One region of the Silvimonas sp. JCM 19000 genome, then DNA from elsewhere that is predicted to be linked to it. Evidence: predicted binding sites of a transcription regulator. Region 1 holds the regulator's gene; the other holds the start of a gene.
The links. Region 1 encodes FliA, which starts transcription of late flagellar genes. Its sites were predicted from a motif close to GCTAAAGNTNNNNNNNNNNCNGCCGATAAT; they were not measured.

Region 1 (9,669 bases):
GCGCTGACGCCGGGCGCGGGTGCTTTACCCTATACTCTGCACTTCTCCGCAATGACCGCTGCAGAATATCCCGTATGACTTCCCATCAGTTTTCCGCCCTGTTTGTGTTTGCGCTGGTGGCCAGCGTGCTGCTGCAATTGTGGTTAGCGCTGCGCCAGATCAACCATGTGCGCCGCCATCGCAATGCCGTGCCGGAGGCGTTTGCCGCCAATATCTCGCTGGCTTCGCATCAACGCGCCGCCGATTACACCGTGGTGAAAAGCCGTTTTGGCATGATCAACACCGTGTTCGAAGCCATGGTGTTGTTGGCATTCACCTTGGGCGGCGGTATCGATGCGTTGATGCGGCTGACCGAAGGCTGGTTTGGCCCCGGCATTCTGGCGGGCGTGGCGATGATTGCCTTGCTGGGCCTGATCCAGTTGATCATCGGCCTGCCGTTTTCGTGGCACAGCACCTTCAGCATTGAAGAGCGCTTTGGCTTTAATCAGATGTCGAAAAAGCTGTTTATCAGCGACACCGTGCGCCAGAGTCTGCTGATGGCCGTGATCGGCCTGCCGTTTGTGGCGCTGGTGCTCTGGCTGATGGGGCGCATGGGCAGCTATTGGTGGGCTTATGTCTGGGTGGCCACGGTCGCGTTCATGTTTTTCATCATGTGGGTGTTCCCGACCTGGATTGCCCCGCTGTTCAACAAGTTTGAACCGCTGGCGGACGAAAGCCTGCGCCAGCGCATCGAAGCCTTGTTGCAACGTTGCGGCTTTGTCTCGAACGGGATTTTCACCATGGATGGCTCCAAACGCTCCAGCCATGGCAACGCGTATTTCACCGGCATGGGCAACAACAAGCGCATCGTGTTTTTCGATACGCTGATCCAGCGCCTGGATGGTGATGAAATCGAAGCCGTGCTGGCGCACGAACTGGGGCATTTCAAGCGCAACCACATCGTCAAATCACGCATCTGGTCGTTTGGCTTGATGGCCGTGCTGTTGTTTGTACTGGGCCAGTTATTGCCCGCCGCATGGTTCTATCAAGGCCTGGGGGTACAGACGGCCAATACCGCCACCGCATTGACGCTATTCTTTATGGTGCTGCCGGTGTTCACCTTTTTGTTTGCACCGCTGGGTTCGTATATGTCGCGCAAACACGAATATGAAGCCGATGCCTTTGCTGCCCAGCAAGCCTCTGCCACCGATCTGATCCGCGCACTGGTCAAGCTGTATCGCGACAACGCATCGACGCTGACGCCCGACCCTTTGCACAGCGTGTATTACGATAGCCATCCCCCTGCCAGCTTGCGCGTTGCCGCGCTCAAACAGCAGGCTTGATCCCCGCATAAACAGGAGCCGCCCATGTCTGCCCTCAGTAAAGAGCACTGCCAGAACGATGCCTTGAAACTGGATACGACCGCAGCGGCCGCCCTGATCGAGCAATTACACGGCTGGAAGCAGGTTGAAGCCAGTCTGCAAAAAAGCTGGGATTTCAAGAATTTTTACCAGACGATGGCATTCGTAAATGCCGTCGCCTTTATTGCCGATACCGAAGATCACCATCCCGACATGAGCGTCAGCTACAACCACTGTGCGCTGGTGTGGTCGACGCATTCGGCTGGTGGCCTTACCCGTAACGATTTTATTTGTGCAGCCCGAGTTGATGCCCTGTTTGATTAAAACCATGCCCTCCCCCCTCCGCCCAGGCCAGGCCCGATGAGCCAGACCGCCCGTATCGTTGCCAGCCACGGCCGTAGTTATATGGTCGAACTGCCCGACCGCAGCCGCCTGAACGCCAGCGCCCGCGGCAAGAAATCTGATTTTGCTTGCGGCGATCTGGTGCAGATCAAGCCACTGAACGCCGAGCAGGCCGTCATCGAAAAAGCCCTGCCGCGCAAAACCTTGCTGTACCGCTCGGACCAATGGCGCTCCAAGATCATCGCCGCCAATGTCACGCAGATTGCGATTGTGGTGGCGCCAGTGCCCAGCTATCTGGATGAGCTGATCGGGCGCGCGCTGATTGCCGCCGAGGCCGAAGACATCGAACCGCTGATCGTGCTGAACAAATGTGATCTACCCCAGGCCGCCGCTGCGCGCGAAGCGCTGCGCTATTACGAAGCCTTGGGTTACCCGCTGTTGGCGCTGTCCGCCAAGGCGGATGTGGCACCGCTGCGCGAACGCTTGCAAGGGCATATCTCGGTGCTGGTGGGGCAATCGGGCATGGGTAAATCCACGCTGCTGAATGCACTGGTGCCCGAGGCCAATGCGCGCGTCAACGATATTTCGGAAGCGCTCGATTCGGGCAAGCACACCACCACCCATGCCACTTTCTACCATCTGGATGATCAGGTGGCAGGCACGGCGCTGATCGATTCGCCCGGCCTGCAGTCATTTGGCCTGGCCCACGTCAAAGAAGAACAATTGCCGGGTTTGATGCCGGATTTCCGCCCCCTGCAAGGCCAATGCCGGTTTCATAACTGCCGCCATCGCCAGGAGCCGTCCTGCGCGCTCAAGGCTGCGGTCGAGACGGGCAAGGTGCCTGCGTCGCGGCTGCAATTGCTGCATCGCCTGCAAGACGAACTGGCCCAGATCGATACTTATTAAGAGGCGACGGACCATCGCATGCCACTGTACTATTCTGGTCTTGAACACGTTGCGCACAGTGGCTCGGCGCGCGCCGTGAGGGGCAGGTTGGCGCCATGACCCTGCCGCCCTTGATTGATCGCACAGAGACCCGTAATCCTGGTATGCCTGCACAACGCGCATTGCATCTTTATCGTCAGACCCAGGCATCGAGCGACGACGACCGCGTCGCCCGGCATGCCCCGCTGGTCAAGCGCATCGCTTACCACCTGGTGTCACGGCTGCCTGCCAGCGTTGAAGTCGAAGATCTGATCCAGGTGGGCCTGATCGGCCTGATGGAAGCCGCGCGCAATTTTGATCCCAACGCCGGCGTGCAATTCGAAACCTTTGCCACCCAACGCATACGCGGCGCCATGCTGGACGAGCTGCGCAGTGCCGACTGGGCGCCGCGCCAGACGCGCAAGAACATGCGCGATATCGAAAAAGCCATCCACGCCCTTGAACACAAACTCGGCCGCGCGCCACACGAGGCCGAAGTCGCCACCTCGATGAGCATGCCGCTGGACGAATACCAGACCATGCTGGCCGACGCCCGTGGTCACCAGCTGGTGTATTACGAAGACTTTGAAGACGAAGACGAAAACGACCAGCTGGACCAGTTTACCGCCGACCATCACGCCAACCCGCTGGCGCAACTGGAAGACAGCGGTTTTAAAAAACTGTTGATTGAAGGCATAGGCTTGTTGCCCGAGCGCGAGCAACTGGTCATGGCCTTGTACTACGATGAGGAGCTGAACCTCAAAGAAATCGGCGCCGTACTGGGCGTCACTGAGTCCCGTGTTTCGCAGTTGCATAGTCAGGCCGTGGCGCGTTTGCGCAGTCGGGTGCAAGACTGGCTGCATCGCTGAACCTGACCAGCCTGCCCTCTAGAACAACATCAACCCGCTGACTCAATGGACAAAACAAGCGTAATCGGATTAGTGCTGGGCATCTCGGCCATCGTGCTGGGGCAATGGCTCGAGGGCGGGCATATTGCCTCGCTGCTGCAATTCACCGCCTTTCTGATCGTGATTGGCGGCACCATCGGCGCCGTCATGCTGCAAAGCCGGCTGCCGGACTTTCTGGCGGGCGTGCGCATGCTGAAGTGGGTGTTCATGCCGCCGCAACACGACTTTCGTCGCATTCTTACCACACTGATGGGCTGGAGCCAGCAAGCGCGCCGCGGCGGTCTGCTGGGGCTGGAGCAATATGCGCAGGCGGAGAAAGACGCTTATGTCAAACGCGGCATCCAGTTGCTGGTGGATGGCGCGGAACCCGACATGATCCGCAAAGCGCTTGAACTCGATATCGATGCGTGGGAACTGCGCGCCAAAGCGGCCGCGCGTATCTGGGAATCCGCCGGCGGCTATGCGCCCACCATCGGCATTCTGGGCGCGGTGCTCGGGCTGATCCACGTCATGGAAAACCTGACCGACCCCGGCAAGCTGGGCGCGGGCATTGCGGTGGCATTTGTGGCAACCATTTATGGCGTCGGCTCGGCCAACCTGATTTTTTTGCCGATTTACAGCAAGTTGCGCCAGCACATCGACACCGAAGTGCGTCGGCGCGAAATGATGATGGAAGGCATCGTCACCATTGCCAATGGCGAGAACCCGCGCATCATGGAAAACAAACTGGCGGGGTTTTTGACCTGAGCCACGCCAACCCGCTTGTCCACGCGCGCCGTTCTGGCGCGTTTTGCGTTGTGCGCCAGCGCCACTGGCGCATTCGGCTGGCGCAATCGGCCACGCCGCTGTGAACGCACCGACGTCCGTGGATGCGGCGCAGGCGCTGCTGTGGCAATCTCTCACTTTTAATCAGCGACTTGACGCGCCCGGTCGCCCGCGCCAGAGCCGTCGATGAACCGTCCGCAAGCATCCACTCAAAAGAACATGGCTTTATTCCGCAAGAAAAACGTCGCCAACGCCTCGGTCAAGGCGGCGCTACCGCCGCAACTGGCCAATCTGTTGCGAGAATCATGGTGGCTGTTGCTGGTGGCGGCCGTGCTGTATCTGGTGCTGGCCCTCGTCACCTGGGCGCCAGAAGATCCGGGCTGGTCACACAGTGCCACGCATGCCGACGTCCATAACCGTGGCGGCGTGGTCGGCGCGTGGCTGTCTGATATTTTTCTGTCGGTGTTCGGCTTCTCGGCCTGGTGGTGGGTGACGTTTCTGTTTGCCGCAATCTGGTGGGGCTATCGCCGCATCGATCGCATCAATGAATCTTCGCGCCCGGTGGTACTGCTGGCCTGCATCGGTTTCATGCTGATGATTGTGGCCAGTTGCAGCATGGAAGCCTTGCGGCTGCACAGCCTGCATATGCCCCTCCCCTTGTCTCCCGGTGGCGTGCTGGGCCTGGCCCTCGGCGGTTGGCTGTATCACGCGTTGGGTTTTACTGGCGCGACGCTGGCCCTGGCGATGGCTTGGGCAATTGGTATTTCTCTGTTTACCGGCTTGTCCTGGCTGGACTTGATGGAAAAACTGGGCGGCGCGCTGGAATGGGTGGCGCTCAAGCTGGTGGCCGCATGGCATGCCGCCCAGGACCGCCGCATCGGCCGGGTGGCCGCCGTGCAGCGCGAGGAACGCGTTAGCGTCGAGAAGAAAAAACAAGTCGATAAAGCGCCTTTGATTATCGAAGAGCCGGTGATGGAAGTGCCGCTGGCCAAGGCCGTGGTTAAAGCCGCAGAGAAAAAAGCCGAACAGGAACACAAAAAAGCGGTACAGCCTACCCTGTTCGAATTTGACGATCTGCCGCGTCAGCCCGGTGAGCCCAACGCGCTGCCGCCGCTGAATCTGCTGGCCCCGGCCCCGGTGGCGCAAGAAACCATCAGCCACGAAACGCTGGAATTCACCAGCCGTTTGATCGAACGCAAGCTGGGTGACTTTAACGTCGAAGTCAAAGTCATCGCGGCCTATCCCGGCCCGGTCATTACGCGTTACGAAATCGAACCGGCCGTGGGCGTTAAAGGCTCGCAGATCGTCAATCTGATGAAGGATTTGTCGCGCGCGCTGGGCCTGGTTTCTATCCGCGTGGTGGAAACCATCCCCGGCAAAACCTGTATGGGCCTGGAATTACCCAACCCGACGCGGCAAATGATCCGCCTGAGCGAAATCCTGTCGTCCGAACCGTTCCACGCCATGGGCTCGCGCCTGACCATGGCGCTGGGCAAAGACATCACCGGCAAACCCATCGTCACCGACCTCGGCCGCGCGCCGCATATGCTGGTGGCGGGCACGACCGGCTCGGGCAAATCGGTGGGCGTAAACGCGATGATTTTGTCGCTGCTGTACAAGGCCACGCCGGACGAAGTGCGCTTTATCATGGTCGACCCCAAAATGCTGGAATTGTCGATCTACGACGGCATCCCGCATTTGCTCGCGCCCGTGGTCACCGATATGAAACTGGCCGCCAACGCGCTGAACTGGTGTGTGGCCGAAATGGAAAAACGCTATCGCCTGATGAGCGCGATGGGCGTGCGCAATCTGGCCGGCTTTAACCAGAAAGTGAAAGACGCCGAGAAAGCCGGCAAACCGCTGACCAATCCGTTCTCGATTAACCCGGACGAGCCCGAACAGCTAGAGCATCTGCCGTTCGTGGTGGTGGTGGTCGACGAGTTTGCCGACCTGATGATGGTGGCAGGCAAGAAGATCGAAGAACTGATTGCCCGGCTGGCGCAGAAGGCGCGTGCGGCGGGCATCCATCTGATCCTGGCCACGCAACGGCCTAGCGTTGATGTGATTACCGGTCTGATCAAGGCCAATATCCCCACCCGGATGGCCTTCCAGGTTTCTTCAAAGATTGATAGCCGCACAATTCTGGACCAGATGGGCGCCGAAGCCTTGCTCGGCCAGGGCGATATGCTGTTCCTGCCGCCGGGCACCGGTTATCCGCAACGCGTACATGGCGCGTTTGTAGCGGATGAAGAAGTGCATAAGGTGGTGGCGTTTCTCAAATCAACCGGCGAGCCCGATTACATCGACGGCATCCTCAATGGCGGCTTCGAGGCCGAAGGCGCGGCCAGTGGCGGCGCGCCGTGGGCTGATGCAGGGGGCGCTGGTGGCGGTGCGAGCGAAGATTCCGATCCGCTGTATGACGACGCCGTGCAGTTTGTGCTGAAAAGCCGCCGCGCTTCGATTTCGTCCGTACAACGGCAACTGCGCATCGGCTATAACCGCGCCGCGCGCTTGATTGAACAAATGGAAGCGGCCGGACTGGTCAGCCCGATGGAAACCAACGGCAACCGCACGGTACTGGCGCCCGCAGCCTCGGCGGAGTGACAACACCGCTTGGGAACCCATAGTGTGGGTCATGCCCCCACCCGATGGGGCGTAAGAAACTCCCAGGCTAATCATCAACATAGCGATAAAAGCTTGTTGATCTAAGCGCCCGGCTCCGCTATTCTGCAACACCCCCGTCAGCCGATGGCATTTTGGCTTGAACGGATAACTTGAATCGTGATATAAACACGGTTTTTCCAGAAGTCAGGGAATCCTAAACCATGGCACGTGTATGCATCGTTACCGGCAAGCGTCCGGTAACCGGGAACAACGTTTCCCACGCCAACAACAAAACGAAACGTCGTTTTCTCCCGAACCTCCAATCCCGTCGTTTCTGGGTTGAGAGCGAAAACCGCTGGGTGCGCCTGCGCGTATCCAACGCTGCCCTGCGCACCATCGACAAGAACGGTATCGACACCGTCCTGGCCGACCTCCGCGCACGCGGCGAACTGTAATAGGTAAAGATCATGCGTGAAAAGATCAAGCTCGAATCCAGCGCTGGTACCGGTCACTTCTACACGACCACCAAGAACAAGCGCACCATGCCGGAAAAGATGGAAATCAAAAAGTTCGATCCGGTTGCCCGCAAGCACGTGATGTACAAGGAAACCAAGCTGAAGTAATTCAGCGCGTCGTTGGCTCCGCCCAACGGCAAACGGATTCCCTGGTCCTGTGCCGGACGGAAAACAAAAAACCCACCTATGCGTGGGTTTTTTGTTTTGCTGCGCCGGTTTCTATCAGGCTTCGGTCTGCGGCCAGATCTCGCGCAAAGAATCCAGCAGCAAAGCCAGCATCGGATCACTTTGCCGATCCGCCGAATAAATAAACTGCAGCGGCGCAGTGATCGCCACCTCACCGCCACGCCACAAGGCAATCGAACCCTCTGCTTCAAAGCGGCGCGCGGTACGTTCAGCCAACAAGGACACGCCTAGCCCGGCTTTGACCAACTCAGCCAGCGTGGCTTCGTCATCAAACTCCCCCACCCGCTTGGGCGCGATATTGTGGGTACGCCAAAGCTCGGCGGTAATCCCGCTCAGACTCATAAATTGAGACAGACCCAACCATGGCGCCTTGCCCAGGGTTTTCCAGTCGGCATGCTTGAGTTGTTCGGCCAGATTCAATGGCAGGGCAACGCAAAAACCCAGTTCTGATAACGGCAGCGAATTGACGTTCTGGAACGGATTGCGGCCAAAATAGAACCCGCCATCCAGCGTCTTTTTGCGCACATCATTGAGCACCGCGCCCGAAATCCCCTGCGTGGTCTGCACCGTAATCAGCGGGCATTTCTGCCGCAGCAAGGCCAGCCACGGACCAATACGCAAACGCGCCGCCACCCCCACCGTGCCGATGCGCACTTTGCCTTTAGGCTCGGCCACCATCGCCTTGGCGCGATAAAGCATTTCTCGCGATACCGCCAGAATATGCTCGGCATCCGGTAGGAAAGCCTTGCCGCCTTCAGTCAATTGCACGCCACCGGGAAAGCGCTCAAACAGCGCCATGCCCAGTTCTTCTTCTAACGCTTTGATCTGCGCCGTCACGGCGGGCTGAGATAAATGAAGTAATTCAGCGGCCTGAGTCAGATGCCCCTGTTGGGCCACGGCAACAAAAGTGCGTAATTGATAGATTTCCATGGGGGATGATTATTGCCCGAAACAAGCGCTGCGTGTTGCATCGCGCATTAAATGTGTAGTCTGCAAGCCAATGACTACGCCGTTCTACGTCAGTTTCTTGCAATGCAGCATAAGCGTTTTTGATTTCGCGCATCAAAAATTGCAATTAGCTTCCGCCCCTGGCGCTCCATACAGTGAGGCACGACCCGAACACACGGCACAGTACGACTCTGCACATAAACGCCCGCGTCGGTCTTACCGCATTGTTTTTTCAGGAGAGAGAGCATGGATGACCCCGTAATCCAGCGTATCCAGAACAACCCCAGGTTTCATGAACTGGTGCACAAAAAAAGCAGCCTGAGCTGGACGCTCGCCATCATCATCCTGGTGGCCTATATCGGTCTGATTCTGATGATTGCGCTGGCCCCGTCCGTGTTGGGTACGCCGCTGTTTGCGGGCGGTGTGACCACCATCGGCATTCCGCTGGGCATGCTGCTGATCGTGCTGGCGTTTGTACTGACCGGTATCTACGTGCGTCGCGCCAATGGCGAATTCGATACGCTTAATCAACAAGTGATCGCGGAGGCTCGCAATGCGCGCAACTGATCGCCTGACGCTGGCCAGCATGGCCCTGCTGTCCAGTTTGCCCACGTGGGCGGCCGGCGCGCTCGAAGGCCCGGTCAAGCAACGTGAGACCAACTGGCACGCCATTATCATCTTTCTGATTTTTGTCGCGTTTACCCTCGGCATCACTTACTGGGCGGCGCGGCGCACGCGTTCGGCCAAGGACTTTTACGCAGCGGGCGGTGGCATTACCGGGCTGCAGAACGGCCTGGCGATTGCGGGCGACTTCATGTCGGCCGCGTCGTTTCTGGGTATCTCGGCGCTGGTGTTTACCAAAGGCTATGACGGGCTGATCTACTCGCTGGGCTTTCTGGTGGGCTGGCCTATCATCACGTTTCTGGTGGCCGAACGCCTGCGTAACCTGGGCAAATTTACTTTTGCCGATGTCGCTTCGTATCGCCTTAAACAAACCCCGATCCGCAGCTTTGCCGCCACCGGCACGCTGATTGTGGTGACCTTGTATCTGATCGCGCAGATGGTGGGCGCAGGTCAGCTCATCCAGTTGCTGTTTGGCCTGCCCTACGCCACTGCCGTCATTATCGTCGGCGTGTT
Region 2 (9,669 bases), on a different contig from region 1:
TTGCAAAGCTGGGTCAACGCCATCGGCTGGGAGCCGTTGCTCAATCGCCAGGGCACCACCTGGCGCAAGCTGGACGATGCCACCAAAGCCGGCGTGACCGATGCCGCCAGCGCCATCGCCGTGATGCAGGCCAACCCGTCGGTGATCAAGCGCCCGGTGCTCGATCGCGACGGCAAGATCAGCGTGGGCTTCAAACCCGAGCAATATCAGGCGCTCTTCGCAAATTGACTTGGGTTGGATTCTGGCGTCCCCGTCCAGACCCAGCATCAAAGCCATCAAGCAATTGCAATAACGCGAGTTATACCGCGTAGATGCGCCGCACTTAGCCAACGCCTTTGAATGGTGGGCCCAGGCCCACCCTATATCGACACCCGCAGGAAACCACCATGCCCGCCCCCACCGCCGCCGACCCGACACTCGAACTCACCCAGCAACTGATGCGCCAGGCATCCGTGACGCCGGACGATGCCAATTGCCAGACCATGATGGCGGATCGCCTGAGCAAGCTGGGTTTCCATATCGAGCCCATGCGTTTTGGCGACGTCGATAATTTGTGGGCGCGCCGCGGCACGTCCGGCCCGGTGCTGGTGTTTGCGGGCCATACCGACGTGGTGCCAACCGGCCCATTGGAGCGCTGGCATTCCGATCCGTTTGCGCCCGCCATTCGTGATGGCCACCTGTTTGGCCGTGGCGCGGCCGATATGAAGGCCTCGCTGGCCGCGTTCATCACCGCCACCGAAGCGTTTGTGGCTGATCATCCCCAGCACAAGGGTTCGATTGCGTTTCTGATTACGTCAGACGAAGAAGGCCCGGCCAAAGACGGCACGGTCAAAGTGGTTGAAGCCTTGGCGGCACGCGGCGAAGCGCTGGATTACTGCATCGTGGGCGAGCCGACCAGCTCGGAGCAATTCGGCGACATGATCAAGAATGGCCGCCGTGGCTCCTTGTCTGGCCATCTGACCGTACATGGCGTGCAAGGCCATATCGCCTATCCGCATCTGGCGCGCAATCCCATCCACGTGCTGGCGCCCGCGCTGGCCGAGCTGACTGAAACCGAATGGGATCACGGTAACGAATACTTTCCGCCGACCACCTGGCAAGTGTCCAACATGCACAGCGGCACTGGCGCCACCAACGTGATTCCCGGCACGGTGGAAGTACTGTTCAACTTCCGCTTCTCCACCGAGAACACCGCCGATACGCTGAAGCAAAAGCTGGAGGACATCCTGAAGCGGCATGGCGTTGAATATGATCTGGATTGGTCCTTGTCCGGCGAGCCGTATCTGACCGGGACTGGCGATCTGGTGGATGCGATGCAGGCCGCCATCGAAGAAGAAACCGGCGTCCGCCCGGTATTGTCGACCACGGGCGGTACGTCTGATGGGCGCTTTATCGCCAAACATTGTGCTCAGGTGATCGAATTCGGGCCGCTCAACGCCACCATCCACAAGCTGAATGAATGTGTGGCGGTGGATCATCTGCCGCTGTTGTCGGGCGTGTATCGCCGCGCGCTGGAAAAGCTGATTGCCTGACGCGGCATCAGCTTGCGCGGCCCGGATCGGACGGCGGGTTATGGCGCCATAACGGCAGCCAGCCCGCCTCATCGGCGGCCGCGCGATAGCGCTGATCAACGCCCAGCCCGGTAAAGGCAGCCAGTTGATCCTCGATATAGAGGGCGGGGGTGCCCAGCCGTACCCACGGCGGCATGCCTTGCGCCTGCGCCAGATTCTTCAGTTGCTGCGCCGGACCGTCCGCGCGCAAACGCAGGCGGGCACTGCCCTGCCAGGCGCGTAATTCATACCCCTGCTCCAGCCAGTGCAAAGCAATACCGTGCCCGAGTGCCTGCTGCTGCCAGCAGATGCTGCCGTGCCAGAACGGCACGCTTTGCGCTGCGATGCCTTGCAGCGCCACATTTGGCCCGGCCTGGACCTGCGCCGGCGTAATCCACAGCCGCGTGCGATAACGCCGCACCGCCTGCTGCCGCCAAACCAGTGTCGGCTGCGTATCGCCAGCGGCAGCGCTCATCACACGCCATAACTCATCGAAGGCCCGGGTATCCAGCACCAGGCCCGATTGCGCCAGCCAATAGCGCAAGGCATGGCGCAGCCGCAATGGACTGAGCGCTGTGGCCAGCTCAAAGGCAGCGCCCTGCAGACAGCGCGCCAGATCCTCGGCCGCCAGTTCATCCAGCAAATGACTGGCTTCGCCAAAATGGCGTGCGCTGCGCGCCAGGGCTGTGTCGACGTCGCCAAACTGCGCACGCAGGCCCGGCATGATGTCGTGACGCAAGGCATTGCGTTCGTAATCGGTGGATAGATTGCTTTCGTCTTCGACCCATTGCAGCGCGTGCTGGCGGGCGTAATCCAGCAAGCGAGCACGGGGCGTATCGAGCAAGGGGCGCACCAGCGTGGCCGCGCCGAGCGCGCGCGCATACGGCATCGCGGCCAGACCGTTGACGCCGCTGCCGCGCAGCAAGCTCAGCAGCACGGTTTCGGCCTGATCATCGCGATGATGACCCACGGCAAACAGCTGGGCGGGCTGGCGCAAAAAGGCGGCATAACGCGCATTGCGCGCTGCGCCTTCAACACCCAACTCACCGCGCTGGCTGAGCGTAACGCGCTCCACCGTGCACGGCACGCCCAGGCGCCGGGCGTAATCGAGCGCAAATTGCGCCCACGCATCCGCATGCGGCGACAAGCCGTGATGCACATGCACTGCACGTAACGGGAAGGAAGCGGTGTGCGCCCTCGTTTGCGCGTAACGGGCGAGCAGATGCAACAACACCACCGAATCGACGCCGCCAGACAGGCCGACGCACACGGTGGTGTTGCTGTGGAGCAGGGGCGCCAGTCGCTGCGTTACCAGCTGCAGCAACTGCGCCGAGACATCACGCTCAGGCGACGTCGACTTCCTTGAACTTGCCATAAGCCATCAGGCGCTCGTAGCGCGCTTCCAGCAACTGGTCAATGGTTTTGTCCTGCAGCGGCTTCAGTGCATCCGCCAGCGCTTTCTTCAGGCTCACCATCATTTGCTGCGGATTACGATGCGCGCCGCCAACCGGTTCGGTCACGATCTTGTCGATCAGGCCGAGGGTCTTCAGGCGGGCAGAAGTAATGCCCATCGCTTCGGCGGCTTCCGGCGCTTTCTCGGCCGTTTTCCACAAAATCGAGGCGCAGCCTTCTGGTGAAATCACCGAATAGGTGGCGTATTGCAGCATCAGCACCGCATCGCCCACCGCGATCGCCAGCGCACCGCCCGAACCGCCCTCGCCGATCACCGTGGTGATCACGGGCACGCGCAATTGCGCCAGTTCGAACAGGTTACGGCCGATGGCCTCGGACTGACCGCGTTCTTCTGCGCCAATACCGGGATAAGCACCGGGCGTATCGACAAAGGTCAGTACCGGCAGATTAAAGCGCTCGGCCAGCTTCATCAGGCGCAATGCCTTGCGATAGCCTTCCGGACGCGGCATGCCAAAGTTGCGGTATTGGCGATCTTTGGTATCACGGCCCTTTTGATGGCCTATCACCACGACGCTCTGACCATTAAAGCGCGCGAGGCCGCCCACGATGGCAGCATCATCGGCATAGGCACGATCGCCATGCAGTTCTTCAAAGCCGGTGAACAGCCCCTTGACGTAATCAAGGGTGTAGGGGCGCTGCGGATGGCGCGCCACCTGGGCGATCTGTTGCGGCGTGATCTTGCCGTAGATGCTTTTGGTCAGCTCCTGGCTCTTTTTTTCCAGGTGGCCGATTTCTACCGAGATGTCTACCGCCGAGTCATCCTGCACAAAGCGCAGTTCCTCGATCTTGTTTTCGAGTTCGGCGATAGGTTGTTCAAAATCCAGAAAAGTGGTCTTCATGCTGCTCTTTGTTCCCCGAGAAGCCGCCAGGGGTTGGGTCTTCCGATTCGTCGTACACCGCTACAAACCAAGGGTTTGCGGCGCGCTGTGCCGGCTTGCGGTCAAATGCCGGACGAAAAAATGTCGCAACTATACAGCAAGGTTTGCCCTGCCCCAAGCGACTACGCCCGGCGGCTTACAACCGGATAGGCGGTCTATCAGTTGCGGAAAACGATATCCGCGCGCAGACCGGTTTTCTGGAAGCCACGCTTGGCGGCCACATTAAGAATAACGGGCGCAAAGGTATTGGCGGCAATCTGCCCGTCCAGCCCGTTATGGGTGTTACGGCGCGACAGGATCAATAACAGTTGCACGTCTTCCTGGCGCTCCAGTTGCAACAGAGCGACTTCTTCGTCCGACAACACAATCTCATAATCCAACCCCAGGTCTGACGCGGGCACCACGCTCAACGCCACGCTGGTGTCATCCAGCGATTGCAGCCAGCGCACGGTGGGATTGGGCTTGTCTTCATGCAGCAGCACAAAGCGGGTAAAGGTCTCAAAACCGGGCAGGCCCAGCGGAAAGGTCAGCTCGTTGGACGGGTCAATATCGACTTCGCCAAACCGGGTATTCAGATGCGTCATGAGGTCTCCTGACTGATGACAAACAGGCTGCAAGGCCTGCGTTACCGTTCATAAAACGGCATAAGCTGCTGATCGCTAAAGTTTCTGTGCAAGCTGCCGATAGTTGGCATAATAGTGCAATTGTTCCGCCCGCTGCCCCGCAGTGGCGCGGAGTTTGAAAGGTATATCATGAAAATCGACCAGACCGGAAAAGTCTCACTGCAGACCCCGACGCGTTCGACTGATCGCACCGCCACCCCGGCTACTCAAACCGACGCGGGCGAAGTCAGCAGCGCGCGGGATGACAGCGTGACGATCAATCCTGCCGCAGCTCAGCTGGGCCAGGTTGATCAAGCCAATGACACCAGCGTGTTTGATAGCGACCGCGTGGCACAACTGCGCCAGGCCATTGCCGATGGCAAGTTCACCGTGCGCAGCGATGCCATCGCCGACAAGCTGATCGACAGCGTTAAACAACTGCTTAGCCAATAAGGCCCCACGCGGTGACCCCACTCGAAAGCATTCTGCCTTTGATCATCCACGCCAGCACTACGCTGGCGCGTTTACTTGAGGTGTTGCGCGGCGAACAGGATTTGCTGGTGCAGAATCGCATCGATGGTTTAAGCGCCCTGTTGCCCGAGAAACAACAAGCCGCCGCCCTGGCCGATGCGTCGGCGCGCACGCTGCAGGCGTTTCTGGCCGCCAATGGTGTGGAAGGCAGCGAAGCCGCCGTGCGTGCCTGGCTGCAAGCCCATGCCGCCGACGCGCTGGATGCCTGGGACACCTTGCGGGAATATGCGCGCCAGGCCGCTGCGATCAATCGCAGCAACGGCGCGCTGATCGATACCCGCCGCCATTTGATCGATGGCTTTCTGCACGATATCGCCAGCGAACGTCAGGACGATATCCAGGTTTATTCAGAACGCGGCCGCATGCACAGCGGTGCCGGCACCATCCGCCGCGACAAGGCCTGAGCCGCCGCGTTGCGCTGGCCTTCCCCGTTTGACCCTCTCTAGCCCTGGCCCTGACGCCCTGCGATCAAGGTCCGGCCGCCCTCAAAACGCGCGGCAAACCACGGCGATTTGAGCGACTCCACTTTGATATGGCTCTTGCTCGACGGTGCGTGCACAAATTTGCCATCGCCAATGTAGATGCCCACATGCGAGTGCGGTTTGTTCAGCGTGTTAAAGAACACCAGATCGCCCGCTTCCAGATCCCGCGTTTCGACCGGCTTCGACAGCCGCGCCATCTCGGCCGCGTTGTGCGGCAGATTGATGCCCAGCGCATTCTTGTAGATGAAATACACCAGCCCGCTGCAATCCATCCCGGCCTCAGGGTTGGCCCCGCCAAATTGATAGTTCACGTCGAGCAGACTCAGCGCATATAACACCACTTCACGACGATCATCCGAATTGACGGTGATGGTACTGGTCGTGCGGTCTATCGGTTTGGGTGGCGGTGCGCTAGCGGTGGTGTTCTTGCGCGGGGCGCTGCCGCAAGCGGCCAGTACCAGCAGCAAGGGCGATAGATAAAGCCAGGCGGGCGCAGCGGTACGGGTCATGAACGTCTTTGGGTGATCGGCCGGTGGTGGCGCAAAGCATTGTAGCGCGCCACTTTGCCGCGTGGCACCCAGGCCATACAAACATGTCGTTACATATGCAACTGTCAAAGCATTAACCGCTTACTGGATTTTTCAGAAACAAAGTCTTATCGTAGTCCACGACGCGGCCCAGACCGCGCCACATCGCGTTGCTTCACTTGCACAAGAGGCCACCTATGTCCTGGAACCCTTTGTTTGATGAGTTCGTAAACCGCATGCGCAGCCATGCAATTCCCTTGCGATTGCAACTATGGAATGGCAGCCACTTCGATCTGGCCGCTGAACCCCGCGTCACCATCACCGCCAACAGCCTGGGCAGCCTGCGGCACATCATCCACCCCACGCTCGATAACCTCGGCAAAGCTTATGTGGAGGGTGATATCGATGTGAGCGGGCATGTAATGGATGTGGTGGCAGTGGCAGCGCGGCTGGCCGAAGCCAACAATTCCACCGAGCGCCCGTCCACCCGCGTGGCCGACCATACCCGGCAACTCGACAAAGATTCGATCAGTTATCACTACGACGTTTCCAACGAGTTTTATGCGCAGTGGCTGGACAAGGAAATGATCTATTCCTGCGCCTATTTCAAAACCGCCGACGACACGCTGGACGCCGCGCAAGAACAGAAGCTGGACCACATTCTGGCCAAGCTCAATCTGCGGCCGGGCCAGACGCTGTTGGACATAGGCTGCGGCTGGGGCGCTTTGATCATACGGGCGGCCCGCAAATACGGGGTGAAGGCACTGGGTGTGACGCTTTCGCAGAATCAATACGACTATGCCAGGGCGCGCATCGAGCGCGAAGGCCTGAGCGATGTGTGCGAAGTGCGCATTCAGGATTACCGCGATGTGACCGGCACGTTTGACCGCATCACCAGTGTCGGCATGTTTGAGCACGTGGGGCTGAAGAACCTGCAGACCTATTTCAAGCAAGTGAACAAATTGCTGGCCGACGGTGGCGTGGCCATGAACCACGGCATTACCAGCACCGACCCGGATTCAAAAAGCACCCCGTTTGGTGGCGGCGACTTTATTGATCGCTATGTGTTTCCCAATGGCGAGTTGCCCCATATCAGCCTGGCATTACGGGAAATGGCCAGCGCTGGACTGGAAGTGCTCGACGTGGAAAACCTGCGCCGCCACTACGCCTTGACGCTAGAACACTGGGCCGAACGCTTTGACGCCGCCAAAGAACGCGTACTGGCTTTGGCCGGTGAGCAACGCTATCGCATCTGGCGTATTTATCTGGCGGGTTGCGCCTATGGCTTCAGGCAGGACTGGATTGCACTGCACCAGATTCTGGCCACCAAGAGCGGCGGCCCGGAGATGAACAAACTGCCGCTGACACGCGATTATATGTACCGGCACCCGTAGCGACCGACGACGCGCATGTCACGCGTCGCATAGGGTGGGTCATGACCCACCGCCCAAAGCCAAAGCCAAAGCCGGGAACCGTAATCCTGTCCAGCCACACTGGTTGGTGGGTCAAGACGGGGACGCCGAGTCCCACCCTATGCGCAGCGGTTTTTCAGGCGATCGCTTAGGCAAAAAAAAGGGGGCGGATCTTTCGATCCGCCCCTGCCATTTAGCCATTCGAATTACGCAAGGAGAGCTACTGCAAATTTCCACTTACCACTTACCCGCTGCGGCGCTGGAGAAAGCAGCGCCACGGCGTTTTGATCAACCGAGGTTGATCGGCACGAAAATCTTGGCGTCGCCACGTTGTACCAGCAGGGCCACGTGGTCGCCAGCTTTCGCCATAAACGCTTTCAACTGATCCGCCGAAGTCACCGGCGTGCCATTAATCGCCAGCACGACATCACCCGGCTCTATCCCGGCGGCAGCGGCCGGGCCACTGGCCTGCTCCACCACCAGACCGGATGCAATGCCGGATTCTTGCTGTTCATCTTTGGACAAGGGCCGCACGGCCAGGCCCAGACGGCCATGGTCCGGTGTCTTGTCTTCCGCCGCCACCTTGGCGCCCTTGGCTTCCGAGATCTTTGCCGTCAGCGTCTGGGTTTTGCCATCGCGCCAGATTTCCAGCTTGGCATTGGTGCCCGGCGTGATATTGGCAATGCGCGGCGGCAGGTCGCTGGAGCTGATGATGGCTTGATCATTCAGCTTCAGAATAATGTCGCCCGATTTCAGGCCGGCTTTGGCACCGGCGCTATCCGGCTCAACGCCGCTGACCAGCGCGCCATTCGGCGTTTTCAGACCAAATGATTGCGCCAGCGACTGGTTCACATCCTGGATGGTTACGCCCAGACGACCGCGCGTTACCTTGCCGTGCGCCACGATTTGCTGTTCCACGTTCTTGGCGATATCGATCGGAATCGAGAACGACAAGCCCTGGAAGCCACCACTGCGCGAATAGATCTGCGCGTTGATGCCGATCACTTCGCCGTTCAGGTTAAACAGCGGGCCGCCCGAGTTGCCCGGGTTGATCGGCGCATCAGTCTGGATAAACGGGGTGTAGCCGCCATCGGGCAAGGAGCGCGATTTGGCCGAGATAATCCCGGCGGTCACCGAGTTCTCAAAGCCAAACGGCGAGCCTATGGCCAGCACCCAGTCGCCCACGCGGCTATTGGCCGGATCGCCCAGTTTGACGGTCGGCAGGTTGCTGGCGTTGATCTTGAGTACGGCGATATCGGTGTCTTTATCAAAGCCCAACACCTTGGCCACAAATTCGCGCTTGTCGGTCAACTTGACCGTCACTTCGCTGGCATCCGCCACCACGTGCGCATTGGTCAGCACGATGCCGTCGGCGCTGATGATAAAGCCCGAACCGAGCGCATGCGTCGGTTGTGCGCTACCGCCTTGCGGGGCACCGGGAATACCAAAGCGCCGGAAGAATTCATAGAACGGATCGTTCGGGTCAATCTGCGGCGCGCCACGTTGTTGTTGCTGCGCGGTCTTGACCTGGCCGGTCACGCTGATATTGACCACGGCCGGGCCGTTGCGCTGCACGATGTCGCTGAAGTTGGGCAGATTGCCTTGCACCACCGGCACGATCGGTGCGGTGCTGGCGGTCGCAGCGGCGACCGGCGTAGTTGCCTGAGCTTGCGGAAACAGGTGGCCGTTAAATCTGGCCACAGTAAAACCGAGCAGCCCGGCGATACCAAGGGCAATCGCAGACTGCTTCCAGGTACGAGGTTTGGTCATGGTTGCTCCTGTTCAGTAGGGGTTCAGTCGAACCGTTGCCGGCTAGACTAACCACCTGAGCTTAAACGGCTCTTAAAGAACAGACGCTTATGCCGCCACCACGGGGCTGGCCGTATTGGTAAAAATCACTTCGGCCGCCAGCCCGCCCAGCGATGAATCGCCCAGCACCACCAGCGCCTCGTTGCGCTCGGCAATGGCTTTAACGATGGCCAGACCCAGGCCACTGCCGCCCACGGTCATACCCGGGCGCCGATAAAATCGGTCAAACACGCGCTCACGTTCTTCCGGCGGAATGCCCGGCCCGCTGTCGCTGACGCGCATGAACGGATGCCCCGCGTTATCGATGCCGGTCAGCACATCCACCCGGCCGCCATGCGGGGTGTAGCGCACCGCGTTGGTGACCAGATTGCTCAGCAACACACGCACCGATTCCGGGTCCGCGGT

Region 2: the regulator FliA is predicted to act here: its motif matches at 4,560-4,589, upstream of flgM (flagellar biosynthesis anti-sigma factor FlgM).

What each region holds. Positions count from the first base shown of each region.
Region 1 is NZ_BAAIHC010000009.1:40,579-50,247, reverse strand. It holds gene ACYQ1A_RS10255 (M48 family metallopeptidase) at 75-1,322, shown strand; gene ACYQ1A_RS10250 (4a-hydroxytetrahydrobiopterin dehydratase) at 1,347-1,664, shown strand; gene rsgA (ribosome small subunit-dependent GTPase A) at 1,701-2,588, shown strand; gene ACYQ1A_RS10240 (RNA polymerase sigma factor FliA) at 2,684-3,475, shown strand; gene ACYQ1A_RS10235 (flagellar motor protein) at 3,521-4,261, shown strand; gene ACYQ1A_RS10230 (DNA translocase FtsK) at 4,466-6,883, shown strand; gene rpmB (50S ribosomal protein L28) at 7,105-7,338, shown strand; gene rpmG (50S ribosomal protein L33) at 7,351-7,506, shown strand; gene ACYQ1A_RS10215 (LysR family transcriptional regulator) at 7,621-8,514, opposite strand; gene ACYQ1A_RS10210 (DUF485 domain-containing protein) at 8,779-9,099, shown strand; gene ACYQ1A_RS10205 (cation acetate symporter) at 9,086-9,669, shown strand, end outside.
Region 2 is NZ_BAAIHC010000016.1:70,170-79,838, forward strand. It holds gene ACYQ1A_RS14645 (ArsC family reductase) at 1-228, shown strand, start outside; gene dapE (succinyl-diaminopimelate desuccinylase) at 387-1,532, shown strand; gene tilS (tRNA lysidine(34) synthetase TilS) at 1,540-2,925, opposite strand; gene ACYQ1A_RS14660 (acetyl-CoA carboxylase carboxyltransferase subunit alpha) at 2,894-3,862, opposite strand; gene fliW (flagellar assembly protein FliW) at 4,060-4,485, opposite strand; gene flgM (flagellar biosynthesis anti-sigma factor FlgM) at 4,654-4,956, shown strand; gene flgN (flagellar export chaperone FlgN) at 4,968-5,438, shown strand; gene ACYQ1A_RS14680 (C40 family peptidase) at 5,477-6,025, opposite strand; gene ACYQ1A_RS14685 (class I SAM-dependent methyltransferase) at 6,241-7,437, shown strand; gene ACYQ1A_RS14690 (DegQ family serine endoprotease) at 7,744-9,225, opposite strand; gene ACYQ1A_RS14695 (ATP-binding protein) at 9,313-9,669, opposite strand, start outside.